Regions from separate parts of the Aliivibrio sp. A6 genome, predicted to be linked through region 4. Evidence: predicted binding sites of a transcription regulator. Region 4 holds the regulator's gene; each other region holds the start of a gene.
What was found. Region 4 encodes CRP, which controls carbon source genes, mostly activating them, when cyclic AMP is high. Its sites were predicted from a motif close to TGTGANNNNNNTCACA; they were not measured.
Positions count from the first base shown of each region.

Region 1: recB (exodeoxyribonuclease V subunit beta) is a predicted target of CRP. The motif match lies at 3,013-3,028, and genes of this name have one in related genera.
Region 2: mlc (sugar metabolism global transcriptional regulator Mlc) is a predicted target of CRP. The motif match lies at 3,076-3,091, and genes of this name have one in related genera.
Region 3: ectA (diaminobutyrate acetyltransferase) is a predicted target of CRP. The motif match lies at 3,656-3,671, and genes of this name have one in related genera.

Region 1 covers NZ_JARACR010000009.1:11,435-16,583, reverse strand. Annotated here, with positions in the region: gene recB (exodeoxyribonuclease V subunit beta) at 1-2,903, opposite strand, end outside; gene recC (exodeoxyribonuclease V subunit gamma) at 3,367-5,149, opposite strand, start outside.
Region 2 covers NZ_JARACR010000008.1:66,867-72,015, forward strand. Annotated here, with positions in the region: gene PVK70_RS06990 (ATPase RavA domain-containing protein) at 1-201, opposite strand, end outside; gene ltaE (low-specificity L-threonine aldolase) at 691-1,695, shown strand; gene mlc (sugar metabolism global transcriptional regulator Mlc) at 1,781-2,995, opposite strand; gene queE (7-carboxy-7-deazaguanine synthase QueE) at 3,179-3,859, shown strand; gene pyk (pyruvate kinase) at 3,965-5,149, shown strand, end outside.
Region 3 covers NZ_JARACR010000028.1:24,153-29,301, reverse strand. Annotated here, with positions in the region: gene PVK70_RS15030 (aspartate kinase) at 1-1,217, opposite strand, end outside; gene PVK70_RS15025 (ectoine synthase) at 1,320-1,706, opposite strand; gene ectB (diaminobutyrate--2-oxoglutarate transaminase) at 1,721-2,986, opposite strand; gene ectA (diaminobutyrate acetyltransferase) at 3,012-3,545, opposite strand; gene PVK70_RS15010 (c-type cytochrome) at 3,763-4,179, shown strand; gene PVK70_RS15005 (LysE family translocator) at 4,240-4,857, opposite strand; gene PVK70_RS15000 (LysR family transcriptional regulator) at 4,964-5,149, opposite strand, start outside.
Region 4 covers NZ_JARACR010000006.1:131,450-136,598, forward strand. Annotated here, with positions in the region: gene hslV (ATP-dependent protease subunit HslV) at 1-47, shown strand, start outside; gene hslU (HslU--HslV peptidase ATPase subunit) at 66-1,400, shown strand; gene PVK70_RS05940 (OsmC family protein) at 1,475-1,876, opposite strand; gene crp (cAMP-activated global transcriptional regulator CRP) at 2,122-2,754, shown strand; gene PVK70_RS05950 (DUF1338 domain-containing protein) at 2,825-3,619, opposite strand; gene astD (succinylglutamate-semialdehyde dehydrogenase) at 3,632-5,089, opposite strand; gene astA (arginine N-succinyltransferase) at 5,102-5,149, opposite strand, start outside.

The DNA of each region.
Region 1 (5,149 bases), on a different contig from region 4:
CGAGGGAAAGTAAATATGGTGCGTTCAGGCTCTAAATCCAACTCTTTATCGTCTTTATCTTCTGCTGAATCGATATCTAAATTAATAAGCTCTAATGAAGCATCATTATGGTGATTGCCTTGTTTGACTAATCCAGAATAACTGGTCATCCACCAATTACTTTTCACAGGTTCAATTAACTTATTAGCGTACAGTTCAATATGCTCATCTTGAACCTCTTGATACAGCTCATCGGTGATGGTTTGAGGTGATTGGATCACCATAGGCGAATTGCCTGCAATCAACTTTTCTAAACAGACTTGCAGCTCTTCAACATTACATTCGTCTGCCTGTTGAATGAGATAACCTAACCCCGATAAATGCACACCCGTTGGTGGTTTTTTAGAAATACCTTTAGTGATAGGAGCCATGCCGATATAACAAGCATAAACCGCACGAGTCAGCGCTACATAAATCAAACGTAAATCTTCGGCTAAACGCTCTTTCTCTGCTTTTTCGACAGAATCATCTTCTTTTAGTAAATCTAGCACCGAATAACGATTCGTTTCATCATAAAAACTGACTTCACCTTTTTTGTCTATCGCACGATATGAGCAAACAAAAGGCAAAAAGACTAAGTCATATTCCAATCCTTTCGATTTATGGATCGTGACAATTTGCACCAAGTTACGCTCTGATTCTAAACGTACCGTCTGCTCTTCTGAATCACCATTAGGTTCTGAAATAGACTCAGACAACCAACGTAATAAACCATAATCACTGTCTAAAGTTTGACTGGTTTGTTGCAGTAATTCGCCGATATGCAATAAATCAGTCAGTTGACGTTCACCGCCATTTTCAGCTAATAAACGCTCTGAAATACCTTGTTGGGTAATGATTTGATGCAACATCGGCATGATACCGCGCTGTAGCCAATGCTTACGATAGGCACGAAACTCATTAACTGCTTGCTCCCACTGCATTTCATCGACATTAAACTGGTGCAATTGATCCGCAGTATAAGCAAATAATGACGATGCTAATGCTGAACGAACCGCTCGCGCATCCGTCGGTGTCATTGCCGCTTGTAATAAACGCAATACATCTTTCGCTAATGGAGAAGAAAATACACTATCACGGTTAGATAAATAAACACTGGCGATACCTTGTTTTGATAAGGCTTCACGAACTAATTTACCTTCTTTACCAGTACGAACCAGAACCGCAATATCACCCGCTTTGATGGCTTGTTTTTTCTCTCCGTTTTGTAAATACGCAAAGCCTTGTTGCGCCCCAGTCAAAATAGTTTGAATTTGTGCAGCGGTTGATTCTGCCATCACACGCTGATAACTGGTTTTATTTACCGGGTTACCATCTTTACTCTCTTGCAACCAAAAGGTCATCGCGGGTTGAGTTTGATTCTCTAACGCCCATGATTTTTGCTCGGCATTAACAGGATTGAATTTTACTGGGTAAAACGGAATATCATCGTCGTACAAAAAAGGCTGTTTGCCATGTTCAAAAATACGGTTTACTGACGACACCATATCTGCGGTTGAGCGCCAGTTAGTATCCAAGGTGTAATGATCTGCAACTTGGCGACGCGCTTGAATATAAGTAAAAATATCTGCGCCACGGAAAGCATAAATCGCTTGTTTAGGATCACCAATCATAAATAAACCACACTGTGGCTGATCTTGATAAAGCGTACTAAAAATCGAATATTGCAGCGGATCGGTATCTTGGAATTCATCGATCAACGCCACTGGATATTGCTCACGGATTTTTTCTAGCAATAAGGCGTTCTCTTGATTTTCTGTCGCTTGAGATAATTGAGTAAGCAAATCATCAAACGATAACCAATTTTTTTGCTCTTTCGCTTGCTGCAAAGTTTTACGACATTGATGAATCGCTAATGAGAGTAGTGGCTGCTTGATTTCTAATGGCTGAGCCAAAAAATCATCAATGAGTGTAAATACGGCGTGCTCTGGAGCTTCGCCTTTTTTGGTTTTTTCAATCAATAATTCTTGAGAAAACTTTTCTAGCTTATCGTGTACTTGCAATGAGGTGGTTGGGTTATTGGCCCACGATGACACTTGCTCTAACCAATTAGGTAAATTCTTTTTGGTGTAGCTGCGTTTATCCACACCCGAACCTGAGATCAAGGCTTCAAAATCTACACAATGTGCTGACCACTGTTTTTTTAATTCATCAATACGAGCAATGCCTTGCTGACAAAATTCTTCTAATGAACTCTCAAGAGGCTCAACGGTTAAATGTTTTGGGACACCGGTAAGACTATTGCCCATATCACCCAATAAAGCAGATGGACTTGACCAACAATCATAAACACTTTCAGCCACCATTTTTGGTAGATGATAAAAACTGCGACGCCAAAAATCCGCAGCCACTTGATGCATTAATTTCGCTTGGTCGGTAACAAATTCACTCTCAAATTGCGCACCAGACTCAAAGGCATTTTGAGTTAGCATACGTTGACAAAAACCATGAATGGTAAAGATTGAAGCTTCATCCATGCTGCGTTCAGCATTCAAAAGGATCTGCGCAGCTGATTTATGATCACCAATAGAAGCCAACAGTGGATCAATAACCGGATCACCGCTCTTATAATCATTATTATGAACAGCACGAGCAAACGCTAAACGAGCATCATGTATTTTTGCTCGGATACGCTCTCTCAACTCAGCCGTTGCCGCTTCTGTAAAAGTTACTACCAATATTCTATCTACGGTTAATTCTTCACTATGACGGCTATTTTCCTCGCCATGTCCCAGCAATAAACGTAAATACAAACTGGCAATGGTAAATGTTTTACCAGTACCGGCTGAAGCTTCAATTAAACGTGTCCCATGCAAAGGAAACGTCATTGCATTCAATTGATTTGGAGCTGCGATTGTCGTCATCGAACATCACCGTTTTAAACATCAACATCCTGTTTTTACAAGATATCTGTGTGATCCATATCGTAATTCATTGGGAACAACGATAATAAAATTAATAAAGCTATCAATGTGAGATCTTTCTCACGGTTCACTTTTTATGCTTTGTTACACTCAGCGCCAAATTATACCAACTCAAATAAGCAATCGCTCATTCTTGCTTGTTAAAATCGATTATAATTGCGTTATAAATTTTGTAATTAGACCCACTAGTTCCTTCAATTTATGCCTTATTTTAATCAATTTTTCCTGCGCAATAATCTGAACAACTGCATATCTGAATTGGTATTACAAAGAGCTCATTAAATGTGCACTTGTAATCAGGATTCGGTCAACCTCTGACCTGTGGCCGTACAGCGAACGCCCTACACTAAAAATGATTTACTGGCGGCCACCCTACTTTCTACTGATGACCCACCGTTACCCTTTATAACTTTTCTTTCTCGCTATGCAACAATGCATTGCGTAACACCTTTTGAGCATTATCAAAAATAGCCTGACCAAAATCATCATTCCATTCTGGCCACATACGCATGACATAATCATTGCTATTTTCGCCCGCATAACGAGTACCATTGTATTCATCTGCCATTTTTTTCAGGGCTTTTTGTTGCGTTTCTTCGTCATCACTCCACACACCTTTTTTATCAAAATGCGCTTCAAGCCCTGCTAATGCCGCTTTTGGTAAATAAGGCAATGGTGCACAGTTACCCGAAATATAAAGGCTTAATATAGTCTCTAATTCTTGGTACGCTTTTTCTTTCTCAATAGCTTCAAAATGATAAATTGCATCTGTACCAAATAGGTGAGTAAATTGCTGCTGGCCCATAGCACACAAACATAGGTGATCAATCCAGGTTGCTAAAACTTCATGTGAACGAATTTTACCGCCACGATAACGCAGCATCCCTGCCTGATAACGCTGTTTTAACCAACCTTGCAGTTCCATTTCACCATGAGGGAAACTAAAGCGTAAACGCACTTCTTGATCGTCTAATGGTAACGTCGTTAATGGTTGAATATGGGTCACTAAATCTTTAACGGTGTTCACTTCTTTATCTGCAGCTATCTCACCAAAACTACCAATCGGTAATTTTCCTTGGGCTTTTTGCTGCTGATAAAAATCACGAGAGATTTGAGATATATGGTTAGGATCATCATAGGCCAATAAGTCCTCCAGTAGATCCGATTTCATACCATAGCCAGTACGACCATCGATGGTAAATGGCTCATCATCTTCAACTCGATTCTCTACCGTTTCAAAAAATACTTTTAAGCCACGATTAAAGAAATAAGCGACAGGTAAACGCCAAAAACGTTGCAGTTCAGTCAACTCTAGCTCTTTTGTTTCGGGTGCATACACTAATGGCGCAGTCTGAAATTCAGGTGCCGCGGCCCCTTCTAATTTAGCTGTGGGTAACCACTCGCTTGCATAGCTTGTGTTATCACCAATAAAACTTTGTTGGCTATAAGGAACCAGAGGGTGTTCTATGGTTAATTGCTTAACCAAGCGTTTTGCGGATGCTTCAGGATTTAACTCATTATCTCCCTCTAGGCAATAACCTTGCTGGCAATATTCAAGTAACTCACTGACTAATACTGACGGTGCTTTTTCTGTGTTATCGCGAATTGAACGCCCAATATAACTTAAATAAAATGCTTTATTTGCCGATTGCAGTGCTTCTAAGAACAGATATCTATCATCATCTCGACGTGAACGGTCACCCGGTTTCATGCGTTTTTGCATTAAATCGAAACCTTCAACAGGCATGGTTCGCGGGTAAGACCCATCCGTCATCCCAAGCAAACACACCACATCAAATGGAATAGAACGCATTGGCATTAAAGTACAAAAGTTAACTTGCCCGGCTAAGAATCGTTGACTCGCTTTACCGCCAGATAAGTTATTTTTCAGATAATTATTAATAATTGGTGCAGAGATTGATGCATCAAAACCCGCATCTTCTAAGTTCTCTTCTAGCTTTTGCAGTTGATCTCGAATGCTTTTAACGACCAATTCACCTTCTAATTCAACATCTAAAAAATCATCCATTAATTGGTTGATGGTGGTTCGCCATGTCGTAATTGTATGCGGTTGGCCTAGGATGATCTGATAAGTCAAAAGCTGATCAATAAACTGCGCTAAGTTACCGGCAATTTCCGCATTCATGCCCTGCACTTGTTCGTAACTCGCCATGCCTTCGAATAGC
Region 2 (5,149 bases), on a different contig from region 4:
TAATCGTTTAGCAATTAAACTTTTTGCGATACCTGGTGGTCCAAGTAAAAATACACTCTCGCCAGAAAGCGCTGCAAGTAGACACAATCGCATTGTATCTTCTCTTTCATATACGCCGTCAGATAACGCCGTTGTCAGTTTTTGAATACGCTCTGATAACAACGCTCGTTCTGCACTGGTTCTTATTGAGTTACCTTGCATTACATTCCCTTACATTTCAGATATCACATTACTCTTGAGTATAATGTAATTTTTAGTCTGTACCTAGTAGCCCTTTAGTGTAATTGGCTGATAAATAACCAAATCAACTAACCATTTAGTCGTAATACCATTCTGGATAAGTCTTTGTTCAGATAATTGCGTAGAAAAAATCGATTAGAACAAGGCATAAATTACAGTAACTAGTGGATCTAATTACAAAATTTATAACGCAGATATAATCGATTTTAACAAGCAAGAATGATCAAATACTTATGTAGATTGGTATACTTTGGCATTTAAAGTGATTACCACCAGTGTATTTATTAAATACGATGGATGTTTAACTCTCTTAAATTGAAAGATCTCACTCTCATTATTTTCACATCTAGAAGCACTATGTTATCTTGACTTTAAAGTGAAACATAACAACAACATCGCCAACAAATATCTTATATTCAGATATAGTGGCTAATGCAAGGAAGTAACATGATTGATTTTCGCTCTGATACAGTAACAAGACCGACCCAAGCCATGCGTGAGGCGATGGCTAATGCCCCTGTGGGCGATGATGTGTATGGGGACGACCCAACGATTAATGAGCTAGAAACATGGGCAGCAGAGCGTCATGGATTTGAAGCTGCACTGTTTACATCATCAGGGACTCAAGCGAATCTATTAGGCTTAATGGCTCACTGTGAGCGCGGCGACGAATATCTATGTGGTCAACAAGCACATAACTATAAGTATGAAGCTGGCGGTGCAGCCGTATTAGGTTCTATTCAACCTCAGCCTATCGAAAACAATCCTGATGGCTCACTCTGTTTTCAAAAACTAGAAGCCGCAATTAAGCCTGATGATTTCCATTTTGCACGTACAAAACTATTGAGCTTAGAAAATACCATTAACGGTAAAATCTTACCCCTTTCTTATCTTGCACAAGCACGTGAGTTTGTAAATAAACACAACTTACAACTTCACCTTGATGGCGCACGAGTTTATAACGCGGCTGTTGCGCTTGATGTTGATATTAAAGAAATTGCTCAGCACTTTGATAGCATGACGATTTGTTTATCTAAAGGATTAGCTGCACCTGTAGGTTCTTTATTATTAGGCCCAAAAGAATACATTCAAAAAGCACGTCGTATCAGAAAAATGCTCGGTGGCGGAATGAGGCAAGCTGGTATTCTAGGGGCTGCGGCTAAACTTGCGCTGACTGAACAAGTGCCACAGTTAGCGATTGATCATAGCAATGCGAAATATTTAGCAGAACAACTGAATACTGTGACTGGATTTAGCGTTAATATTGAGCATATACAAACCAATATCGTTTTTGCACGCTTAGATAGCCAAATCGATATTCATGATATTGTACAAAAAGCGAACCAACAAGATATCTTACTGTCTGCAGGTAACCCTATTCGATTCGTTACTCATAAAGACGTTTCAAAAGAAGACATTGATACTTTTATTGCGTTTCTTAAAAACGAAGTCTAACTAACCTCAACAATAAAGCAGTGCCTACAAATAAAAATGGCAGCTCGTTTCAGCTGCTATTTTATAATGTTCAGAAGCGTTAATATTACCCTTCAATCACCTTCATTAACAAAGAGCCATCACACATCGCCTGTTTTACTAATGCCGCACCGGGCATCGTTGCTTGCGTATAAAAGCGGCTTTCGACTAACTTGGTGTCTTTAGCGTACAATGGCAATACTTGGTTTTGGATCGCATCCATAATGACAGGATATAAAATCGCCTTTGAAAGGTTAATTTCTCCACCAATCAATACAATTTCAGGGTTAAACAAGTTCACCATAATAGCGATCGCCTCACCAAGATTATGTCCTAGATCAGTAATAACTTGTTTTGCCAACATATCCCCATCATTCGCAGCAAGACAGATGCTTTCTATCGTAATTTTTTTACCGCTTAATGATGTTTTATGCCCATCATCAATCAGCTTTTTGACTTGATCTCGTAATGATTTTGCACTTGCAACCGTTTCTAGACAGCCGGAATTACCACAATGGCAACGAGCACCCAATTTATTGATTTTGATGTGCCCCATCTCACCAATATTGCCTGTTCTGCCTTGTAAAACTTCACCGTTCATAATAATACCAGCACCAACCCCATGATGGATTGATACTAATATTGAATTATCGTGTTCTTTTGAATTGCCAAATAGCTTTTCAGCTAGCGCCCAACTACGAGTGTCATTGCCAACAAACACAGGCAGTCCTGTTGCTTCGTAGATCTTAGGACCCAAAGGCAAATTGTCTACATTATAGTGAGGCATTTGTATTACAAGGCCTTGTGACGAAATCACTAAGCCTGGTAGTGACACTGCGATACTGGTTATTCTTCCTAATATTCGAGAATGCTTTTGGAAAAAAAGTTCAATTTCAGACAGTAATTTTGCAAGTAATTCATCTTGCTCAATTTCATGAATCGTTTGTCTTTCTTCAATAATTTGCGCTCCACCTAAGCTATGTAACGCAATGGTTAGATAACCACGCCCTAAACGCATAGATAGGAATTGCCACCCTTCATTATCAACTTCTAAGCCAATTGCAGGTCGACCACGACTATTTGCTTCTTGTACTTGCGTTTCTTTGATAAGGTGTGCATCAAGTAATTCACGTGTGATTTTAGTAATACTGGCAGGAGCTAAATTACTTTGCTTAGAAAGATCGATCCGAGAGATTGGGCCTAGTTGATCAATTAACTTGTATACCCGTCCAGCATTTACTTGTTTTAAATGATCAATGTGTCCGGGTTGGGCCACGTACATGCTTCTCTCCAGTAAATAAATATCATCGGATATCATTTTTTTACTTTGCGAACAAATTGTGAAGTCCGAGAGTTAACCTACGTGATGTTTATCACGAAGATCATGAAATATTTACTGAAAATGCGACTTTAACACGTATTTCAATCACCAAATTTTGTAGTTTTTTATTTGAGTAAAATAATTATGTCATCGTCAACATTTAAGATTAATGAGCTATTTGAAACCATTCAAGGTGAAGGCACATTTACTGGAGTTCCTTCTATTTTCTTACGCTTGCAAGGCTGCCCTGTCGGTTGTTCTTGGTGTGATACAAAACAAACGTGGGATGTGGAATTAAGTGTTCAAACGGATTTAGCTTCAATTTTAGCTAAAACAGAAGACTCACCAAGTTGGACCGAGTTAACGAGCACTCAAATAATCAATATGCTTAAAGAACAAGGCTACACTGCAAAACATATGGTCATCACTGGTGGAGAACCATGCATGTATGACTTAACACCATTAACTGAAGAATTAGAACAACACGGTTATCGTTGTCAAATAGAAACCAGTGGTACTTATCCTATTCTTGCATCAGAAAATACATGGGTTACGGTTTCACCAAAAATCAATATGAAAGGTAAACTGCCCGTTTTAGAAAACGCATTAATGCGAGCAAACGAAATTAAACACCCTGTAGGAACTAACAAAGATATTGAGCAACTAGAAGCGTTATTAGATGGTGTAAAGTTATTGGATGACGTAACTATTGCACTGCAACCTATCAGCCAAAAACCACGCGCTACTGAACTTTGTATTGAAACCTGCATCAAAAGAAACTGGCGACTTTCTATACAAACGCACAAATATTTAGCGATTGCGTGATAATTTTTGATAATTACCTTGTTTGAATCATGGAATTGTCATCATTCTCGATATATGTTTACTTGATCACAGAATAAACACAACAACATCCATCTTGGAGATAATATGTCTAACAGACTACGTAGAACAAAAATTGTTACCACTCTTGGCCCTGCAACTGATCGTGATAATAACTTAGAAAAAATCATCGCCGCTGGCGCAAACGTTGTTCGTATGAACTTCTCTCACGGTAGCCCTGAGGACCATATTGAGCGTACTAAGAAAGTTCGTGAAATCGCTGCAAAACTTGGTACTCACGTAGCGATTCTAGGTGACTTACAAGGCCCTAAAATCCGTGTTTCTACGTTTAAAGAAGGTAAAATTCAATTAGCTATTGGTGATAAATTCACACTAGATAGCGATTTACCTAAAGGTGAAGGTAACCAAGACTCTGTTGGTCTTGATTATAAAGAACTTCCACAAGACGTGACTACTGGTGACGTTCTTCTTCTTGATGATGGTCGTGTACAACTTCGCGTAACAGCAGTTGAAGGCAATAAAGTTCATACTGAAGTAACGGTTGCTGGGCCTCTATCAAACAACAAAGGCATCAACAAGCAAGGCGGTGGCCTTTCTGCTGACGCACTAACTGAAAAAGACAAAGCTGATATCATCACTGCTGCGGCAATGAAAGTAGACTACCTAGCCGTTTCTTTCCCACGTAATGGCGAAGACATGAACTATGCTCGTCGTCTAGCTCGTGAAGCAGGTCTAGAAGCTAAATTAGTCGCTAAAGTTGAACGTGCTGAGACAGTAGCTACAGAAGAAGCAATGGATGATATCATCATGGCTTCTGATGTAGTGATGGTTGCTCGTGGTGATCTAGGTGTTGAAATTGGCGATCCTGAGCTAGTCGGTGTTCAAAAGCAACTTATCCGTCGTGCTCGTAGCCTTAACCGTACGGTTATTACAGCAACGCAAATGATGGAATCAATGATCACAAGCCCAATGCCAACTCGTGCTGAAGTAATGGACGTTGCTAACGCCGTACTAGATGGCTCTGATGCGGTAATGCTTTCTGCTGAAACAGCAGCTGGTGACTTCCCTGTTGAAACAGTAACATCAATGGCAAGCGTTTGTATGGGTGCAGAGAAAGTGCCTACTGTAAACGTATCAAACCACCGTTTAGATCGTCGTTTCACTACCCCTGAAGAAACGATTGCAATGTCTACCATGTATGCTGCAAACCACATGGAAGGCATCACGGCGATGATCACACTTACTGAGTCTGGTCGTACTCCACTAATGATG
Region 3 (5,149 bases), on a different contig from region 4:
GAGCCAATCACCGAAATTAATGCCACCATACGACCTTTAATAGAGGCGTTTGGATAGCGTTTTTCTGCTTTGTATAACAGTTTATTGAGATTTTCAGTGCTACCGCCAAGGTAATAAGTAATTGAATTAGCATTCATTTCTTTACCAATTAAACTCACTTGTGCGTCTGAGATGATTTCCATTAACTCATAGCCGACGTTATCTACCTGGCCTACCATTGCTTGATCAAACAGATGTAAGGCAAACACTTTTTCTTTACCTGCAATGATTTCGACTTTGTTGGTTTCTGGCTGGTAATCAGATGAGATTAATGTGCCTTTGTGTTCTGGCTCAAAAGTGTTTTTAATCTGGATTTCAATGTCACTTTCACGAAGCCCTGCCGCAGCATTAGGGTGAATCGCTTCCATTCCTAAGCTTGCTAATTGGTCAGCAACATCGTAATTAGTACGTCCAATCGGGAATACCTTATCGGTGCCTACAACACGCGGATCAGCCGAGCTTAAGTGATATTCTTTATGGATAATCGCCAAATCAGCATGAGTAAGTGATGCGATGCGGCTAAAGGTCATTTCACTGTAACCACGATCGTACGTGCCCATTAAGCCTTCTTTGCAATAGGCATAGCCAGTAACAATTGGTAGCTCTGTGGTGACATCTATATCTTTAAATACATCAGTGATGGTTTCATCTAATGTTCTCGGAGTTTGGTTATCCCAACCAGAGAGATCGACGAACTTCGCGTTAATTCCAACGGTTTTTAGCTTTAATGCCGTGTTAAAGGCACTGTGAGCTTCACCAATAGAAGATAGAAATTCACGCACTTGAGGTAAATAACGACGCAGTGAAAACTGGCCGTATTGACAGGTTTCAAGAATATTAGAAATACAGGTTTTGGCTTCATCAATTCGTGAGCAAATGAACTTATCTGCTCTTAAACGATTTAAAGGATCAATAAAGAGGTGTTCATTGGTTAATAGCATACGATTTTTCACATACTCTAATGCTTCATCCCAGCTATCGTCGCGCTTAGCGATAAGTTTATAAACACCAGGTTTGCCTGTCTTTTTGCACTCAAGTAATGAATCGGTAATGCCACCATAGGCAGAGACCACAAAAACGCGATTATATGGATTCTGAGGGCGAAGAAAGATGTTGTCTAAAACGGCGTCAAACGCAGTCATAGAAGTACCGCCGATTTTTTCTACGGTATAAGTCATGGGTAAATCCTTTTTGACTTTGAGAGGGAGAATCCACTTGAGTCACCTTGAACCCAAGTGGATTTACTACTAACTTAAATAAGCACTAGGGGGAATGAGTGTTTAATCTAAGATAGGGTAGACGCCGTTTTCATCATGAACTTCGGCACCTGTGATTGGTGGATTGAACACGCACGCCATCACCATTTCTTTATCTTTATAAGCACGCAAGTAGTGTTCATCATGCTTATCAAGAATGTACAAGGTGCCCGGTTTGATTGGGTAGGTTTTACCGCCAATGACTTCAATTTCACCTTCGCCACTCATGCAATAGACTGACTCTAGGTGGTTTTTGTAGTGAATATGCGTTTCTGTATCTTGGTAAATTGTGGTGATGTGGAAAGAGAAGCCCATGTTGTCGTCTTTCAACAACATTCTTACGCTTTCCCATGTTTCTGATGCTACGCGTCGTTCGCTATCACGACATTCGTCTAGTGTTCTAACAATCATTGTATCGTCCCTGATTAAGATGCTTTTTTGAAGTGTTTTTCTGCAATATTATCAATTGCGTTTTCAAAGATAGTTAGGCCTTCTTCTAGCTCTGATTCTGTGATCGTTAATGGACAGAAGAATTTCACTACTTCATCAGATGGACCAGCAGTTTCAATGATCATGCCGTTTTTAAAACAATCTTTAGCGATATCACTTGAGATAATGCCATCTTTACACTCAATACCAATCATCATGCCGCGACCTTTTTGCTGAACAAACAATTTAGGGTAGCGTTTTACAGCACGAAGAATGACATCACTGACTTTTTGAGAGCACTGTTTGATGTGTGTTTCAAAATCTGAGTTTGCCCAGTAAATCTCCAGAGCTTTAGCTGCGGTAATAAAAGCGTGGTTGTTACCACGGAAGGTACCGTTGTGCTCACCCGGTTTCCATTCATCTAATTCTGGTTTTAGTAAGACAACCGCCATTGGTAAGCCGTAGCCACCAATGGATTTAGATAATGTAACCATATCTGGTTTAATACCTGATGGTTCAAAACTGAAGAAGGTGCCAGTACGACCACAGCCTGCTTGGATATCATCAACAATCATTAGAATGTCGTTGGCTTTACAAATTTTGCTTAAACGCTGTAGCCATTCATTGGACGCAACATTTAAACCACCTTCGCCTTGTACGGTTTCTAAAAGTACCGCAGCTGGTTTATCTAAACCGCTTGAATTATCAGATAGCATGGTTTCAAACAGATTAAGACCATCGATGTCGGCATAACCTTCAAAAGGAATGCGAGTGATGTTGTTTAAACTAAAACCTGCACCTTGGCGGTGGTGTTGATTACCTGTTGCTGCAAGTGCACCAGCAGTACAACCGTGGAAGCCATTAGTGAAGGCGACAATGTTAGTTCGGTTAGTGACTTTACGTGCCAGTTTTAAAGCGGCCTCAACGGCATTGGTTCCGGTAGGACCGGTAAATTGAACTTTATAATCTAGATCTCTAGGTTCTAGGATGTAATTATTCAATGCATTCAAGAAAGTGGCTTTTGCACTTGAGTGCATATCTAAGCCATGCGTAATGCCATCATTTTCGATGTATTCAAGTAAAGCTTGCTTTAAGACTGGGTTGTTGTGACCGTAGTTGAGTGATCCGGCTCCAGCAAGGAAGTCTAGGTAACGTTCGCCGCTTTCGGTTTCTAGCCAACATCCTTTTGCTTTTTGGAAGACAACTGGAAAACTGTTTGAGTATGAACGTACTTGTGATTCTTGCTTCTTGAAAATATTCATGATGAGTCCGTTTATGATTCCTATTTTATTTTAGAGCGATACGATACAAATATTCAGTATCGTGTTTGCCTTTGAAATGGGCTTCTTTGTCTAGAAACGTGGTTACCTTACCTTGGTCACCGTGTTCGGCATCCAGCTTTTTAAATAGCGACCATGAAGCGGTATTGGCTTTGGTGATGGTTGTTTCTACGAATTCGGTATGTTTGATGTTTTTGCGCTGTAAAAGCTCATTTAGCATTGAGTAAGCTAAACCTTTACCTCGGTAGCGAGGAGAGACAGCGACTTGCCAGATGAATAATGTTTTTGGGTCATCAGGCTTATGGTAACCAGAGATAAAACCAGCAAGGTTGCCGTCTTTCTCTGCTAAAACGCAGGTCTTACTGAAATGGGTAGATTGGAGAAAATTGCAGTATGAAGAGTTGATATCAAGAGGAGGACACTCGGTGATCAATGCGTAAACATCGTCACCGTCTGTCCTTGAAGGTTCTCTAAATGTCCATTTTTTGCTGGGTTCAATATCCATGCTTGAACACAAGATTCTGGGCGCTGCAATAGTCATATGTAAATACATATCCTTTGTACTCTAATTAAATTCATTTTTATTATGGGCATTTTCAGAGGTGTAAAGGCAAGTCAATCACAATAAAAGCGTGTTTATTAGCCTATTAATGCGACATTGATCACATATGTATGCTTTTATTTAGTTAGAGTGCTACGTATTTGTTTGTGTAAAGTGGATGAGATCCTGGCTTTTTTATAAAAAAACTATCTTACTTGTGCAATTTCGTTTTTTCTTACCAAATATTGCATTTGCTCAAGCGAGTGTTGATTTAATTAACGCAAGACAACAGGCTTTTGTACATATCGAAAATCAATCAGAGCAAGTAGAGGACATGCTTGATGAAGATGATCCTAATTGGAATGAAATTGAGTCGGTCAGTCATGAACTTTATAAACATAGCCAATTACTAAGCACGGCATTTCCTGAAGGTAGCCAAGACGGCAGTAAAGCAAAAGAAGCGGTATGGGGTAAACCTGAAAAATTTAATCAATTAATGCAAGAGATGGATAGTGGCTTTGTTCAACTTTATCAAGCAAGCCTGAAACAAGATAAAGAAGCGGCAAAAACGGGTTTAGAGCAAGCACAAGATACGTGTAATGTGTGTCACCGTTCTTACCGTTCACGCTTTTAAGTTAAAAAAAGGGTTGAAGATATGCCTCTTCAACCCTTTTTTACGTTTTAGCTCTGTAAATTAGTTAGTCAGTGCTAACTTAGCCCCAAAGCCCACTAATAAAGAGCTTAGACCGTATTTCAAGATATTTGAAAATGTTTTGCTCTCCGCAATGACAGTTCTGAACTTGGCTGAAAAAATGGCAACACAAGTAAACCATAATAGAGCGATAACGGCGGTTGTAATACCAAGCATTCCGATCATTAAAGGTGATGATGTCTCTGGAGTTAAAAACTGAGGAATAAAAGCAACAAAGGTCAAACATACTTTTGGATTGAGGGCATTGGTTAGAATACCTTGGCGAAATACTTTCATATCAGATGTACGATTAGTTGTTTCTACTTGGCCAAAGCCGCCTTTTGCTGTGAACATTTTAAATCCGATATAACACAGATAAGCGGCACCTATGTATTTAATCACCATAAATGCGGTTGCTGAAGACAGCAGTAGTGCACTTAAGCCAACAACAGCTAAAAAGGTATGAAAAAGCACACCTGTGGCAATACCCACAGCGGCATAAACCCCTGTTTTGGCACCACCGCCTAAGGCTCTTGAAAGAACGTAAAAGAAATCGGCGCCGGGCATCGCACAAAAGGCGAACATCCCTGCGATAAAAAGAAGGTAAGTTTCAATGCTCATAAATAATTCCATGTACTGCTGCATTTGGTATTAAGGGCTATGATTAAGCCCATTTTCATATGTGAATCATGGGTAATTTACTGCTTATTTTGAACGAAAGAAATCATTATTCTGAGACTTCTAATAAATAGTCTTCAACTTGTTCAGATAGCCAGTCAATAATCACACCACGAGGCATGTTCGTTTTGGTCATTTCTGCGAAAGATTGCCAGTTCATTGCACGGTTATGTTTGAGAACCTTTAACGTACCATCACGTAAATACTCATTAATTAATAATGCAGGGACTGACGA
Region 4 (5,149 bases):
ACGTATACACCAACCACAATCATACCGTTGAAGAACTGAACGCTTAACCAAAATAAGGAATTCCCATGTCTGAAATGACTCCTCGTGAAATTGTACACGAACTAGATAGCCATATTATTGGTCAAGATAAAGCAAAACGTTCAGTCGCGATTGCACTTCGTAACCGCTGGCGTCGTATGCAATTGGAACCAAATTTACGTGCCGAAGTTACGCCTAAAAATATCCTAATGATTGGTCCTACTGGTGTAGGTAAAACAGAGATTGCACGTCGTTTGGCGAAGTTAGCAAATGCGCCTTTCATTAAAGTTGAAGCGACTAAGTTCACTGAAGTAGGTTACGTTGGTAAAGAAGTTGAGAGTATCATTCGTGATTTAACCGATGTTGCTATCAAAATGACACACCAACAAGCCGTTGAAAAAGTAAAATTCCGAGCTGAGGAGCAAGCAGAAGACCGAATCCTAGATATTTTATTACCACCAGCGCGAGATGCATGGGGTAATAACGAAGAAGGTGATAATGATTCTGGTACCCGTCAATCTTTCCGTAAAAAACTGCGTGAAGGCAAGCTAGACGACAAAGAAATTGAAGTGGATGTTGCAGCACCTCAGGTCGGTGTAGAGATCATGGCTCCTCCTGGCATGGAAGAGATGACAAACCAACTTCAAGGTATGTTCCAAAACCTATCAGGCGGTAATACAACCAAAAAGCGTAAGATGAAAATTGTTGATGCCCTTAAAGCACTAACAGAAGAAGAAGGCGTGAAACTGGTTAATCCTGAAGAACTAAAAGAACAAGCCATCTTTAACGTAGAAAACCACGGTATCGTATTTATCGATGAAATAGACAAGATCTGTAAAGGCTCAAACTCTCATTCAGGTGATGTTTCTCGTGAAGGTGTGCAACGTGATTTACTGCCATTAGTTGAGGGCAGCACAGTAAGCACTAAACACGGTATGGTGAAAACCGATCATATGTTATTCATCACATCGGGTGCATTCCAGATGGCAAAACCGTCTGATCTAATCCCTGAGTTACAAGGCCGTTTACCTATCCGTGTTGAGCTTGAAGCATTAACAGCAAATGACTTCAAACGTATCTTAACGGAACCAAACGCGTCATTAACTGAACAATACATAGCTCTATTGGCAACCGAAAATGTAAGCGTTGAATTTACTGAAGATGGCATCACTCGTATTGCTGAGTCCGCTTTCCAAGTAAACGAAAGTACAGAAAACATTGGTGCTCGTCGCTTACATACGGTGATGGAACGCTTAATGGAAGAGATCTCTTACGATGCTTCTGAAAAACACGGCGAGAGCTTAGTTGTTGATGCTGAATACGTAAGTTCGCGTTTAGGCAAGCTAGTCGCAGATGAAGATTTAAGTCGCTTCATTCTGTAATTTTTAGCCTTTATGCTAAATAAAGCCTCGTTAATGAAAATTAGCGAGGCTTTCTCTTTAGGAAACGCATTATTTTAAGCCACGATTTCCCAAGAGTGTGTCATATCAATGCCTTCACCTAGCATTAAACATACTGAACAATACTTCTGTAATGAATCAGCAGTAACTTGCTCAACAATGCTAGGATCCAGATTATCACCACTCACTTCAAAATGAATATTCACATGAGTAAACAGCTTTGGCGCAGTTTCACGACGCGCGCTTGATAACTTAGCAATACAGCCTGTTACTTTTTGATTTGCAGATTTAAGTCCATCTACAACATCAACAGAACTGCATCCACCAGCGGCCATTAATACCATTTCCATCGGGCTTGGGGCTTTTTCACCACCATTTCCATCCATTACCACAGAGTGGCCAGATTGAGATTGACCTAGGAAAGTAAATCCCTCAATCCATTTAACTTCAGCGTTCATAAAAGCCTCTTTACTACATAAAAAGAAAACTCGTGATCCATTTCACGAAATTGTGCCCTTGGTCGCACATTTCATACGATCAAAGTCAAGAAATCAACGGCGAAACAAGGTATGATTTTATCAATTATCTCAACGAACATGCAGCCTTGTTCCGATAACCATATTCTATAGGCCAAACTGATATTTGGCTCAGTTATTTTAAAATGGACATCGCCTACTTGGCAAACGCAGAGGAAGTATAAAGTATGGTTCTAGGTAAACCTCAGACAGACCCAACATTAGAGTGGTTCTTATCTCATTGTCACATTCATAAGTACCCTTCAAAAAGTACTTTAATCCACGCTGGTGAAAAAGCTGAGACACTTTACTACATCGTAAAAGGTTCTGTTGCTGTACTAATCAAAGATGAAGAAGGTAAAGAAATGATCCTTTCTTACCTTAACCAAGGTGACTTCATCGGTGAGCTTGGCTTGTTTGAAGAAGGTCAAGAACGTTCAGCATGGGTTCGTGCTAAAAGCCCTTGTGAAGTGGCTGAAATTTCATTTAAGAAATTCCGTCAGCTTATTCAAGTAAACCCAGATATTCTGATGCGTCTTTCTGCTCAAATGGCAACTCGTCTACAAATCACTAGCCAAAAAGTAGGTGATTTAGCATTCCTAGACGTTACAGGCCGTATCGCTCAGACTCTATTGAATCTAGCTAAACAACCAGATGCAATGACTCACCCAGATGGCATGCAAATTAAGATCACTCGTCAAGAGATCGGTCAAATTGTAGGTTGTTCACGTGAAACTGTTGGCCGTATCTTGAAGATGCTTGAAGAGCAAAACTTGATCTCTGCACACGGTAAAACAATCGTAGTTTACGGTACTCGTTAATTTAACGCTTATCTTAAACGAATAAAAACGCAGCTCTTGAGCTGCGTTTTTTTATGCCTAAATTTTAGAATTAACTGTCTGTGCTTTCAAAAATTTTATCAGCAGATGCAGCGACAAATCCTGTATATATCTTGCCATTAGGTAGCGAATAACGCTTAGCAAACTCATAAAATCCACCTGGGATGTCAAACTCACCCTCAGTAAAGCTCACTTTCACTTTATCGGCCATGGTTGATGACTGTTCTAAGTAAACCTCAGGAGAGCCTTTCACTTCACCACCCACTTCGTTCATTGCAAAACCAGCATCACGTAAGTGTTGGTTCACATCAACCACTTCAGCAAACGCTTCAAGCTGATTAACATAAACCGTAAAGTGATTAGCACCATAACCATGAGCTGCCAGCCAAGAAGCATACTCACTCTCTTTTGCTAAGATTTGATATTCCTCAAAACTTAACGCCCAAGGACGGCCCGCTGAAAGAAAATCGCTGGTCGCAAAATAATGCGCTGGCACCTGTTCAACCAAAGCATGAATAATGTTCTGAGTTTCAAGCGATAGCTCTTCAACTAAAATCTCACTAATAAAAACAAGTGGCGCATTAGGATCTGGATGCTCAAAATGCTGTGCTTTGAGTTTTTTCGCTTCAAAATCATACGTCTCACACGCTTTATACCCTATTGCTAAAAATGGGGCAGCTAACGTTTGCAAGCCAACCTTAGGCAAGTTAAACGTACGTAATGCAATGTGATCGTTAATCAATTCATCGCCATTAGATAATAACTGATGAACCTTTCCTGCCGATGGGGATAAACGAGTAATATAATCTTGCCATAATGACGAAAATAAAGACGTTACGTTATTCATGCCTATCACCTCTTATAAAGTTAAACCCGGAGACAGTTGAGCGGGAATTTCACAGGCATCGCCTTCCATTGAGGCCATTGGGTAGGCACAATAATCTGCCGCATAGTAGGCACTTGGTTTCATATTGCCTGATGCCCCCGGACCACCAAATGGCGCGTCACCACTTGCTCCAGTTAATTGACGGTTACGATTTACAATACCTGCACGAATATGCTCTACAAAATATTCCCACTCATTGTCATCAGTTGAAACAAGACCTGCCGATAACCCATAACGAGTGCCATTAGCCAGATCTACCGCCTCTTCTAAGGTTTCATAGCGTACTATTTGCAATAATGGGCCAAAGTATTCTTCATCCGGTAATTCAGCTACATTAGTCGCATCGATAATGCCCGGAGAAACAAAGGCGTGGCCTAAGCTTTTCGCCTCAAGCAGTGATTCACCACCTAAAGCTTGTAAATTCTTCTGAGCATTTAAAATAAACTCTGCCGCAGCGACGGATATTTGCGGTCCCATGAATGGCGCGTTATCAGCAAAAGGTTGGTCAACCACAATGCTTTTTGCGACCTCAACAAGACGCACAACTAACTCATCTCCAGCTTGGCCTTTTTGCACATACAGACGACGAGCACAAGTACAACGCTGACCAGCACTGATAAAAGCTGACTGAATAATGGTATAAACCGTCGCTTCTCGATCTCCAAAATTATGAGAGATCACCATTGGGTTATTCCCCCCCATTTCTAAGGCCAGCATTTTCCCTGTATCTCCTGCAAATTGGCGATGTAAAATATGCCCTGTATTCGCACTGCCGGTAAACAACAACCCATCAATCCCTTTAGCGCTAGCCAGTGCTTCACCCGTTTCACGAGCACCTTGTACTAAGTTAATCACTCCATTAGGTAAACCGGCTTGCTGCCACAGCTGCATAATTACTTCACTGGTCCATGGTGTTTGCTCTGAAGGTTTTAATACCACGGTATTACCCGCAAGTAACGCAGGAACGATATGACCATTTGGTAGGTGTCCTGGGAAGTTATACGGCCCAAAGACAGCCATTACTCCTAGTGGGCGATGTCTTAGTACAATTTTATTCCCTGCAGCTTCACGCTCTTTATGTGGCGTTCTTTCATGGTAAGCACGAATGGAAATCGCGATTTTCCCCACCATAGCTCCCGCTTCGGTTTTTGTTTCCCAGAAAGGTTTACCCGTCTCTTTTGCAATAACTTCAGCAACTTTATCAGCATTCTCTTTTACCAATTCAGCAAAGCGCTCGATAACCGCTTGGCGCGCTTCAAAAGGCTGTTTTTTCCACTCAATAAAGGCATGACGTGCCGCACTAACAGCAGACTCAACCTGTTCTTTGGTTGCGCTGTCTCCTTCCCACACCACTTCACTGTTGTATGGGCTTACTGATTGTATGGTTTCACCTTGTCCTGAAACCCAATCCCCTGCAATCCAATGTGTCATATCCTTTGTCCTCTATTGAGCTAATAAACGTACGTAATCATCCACTTCTACTTGCAATGC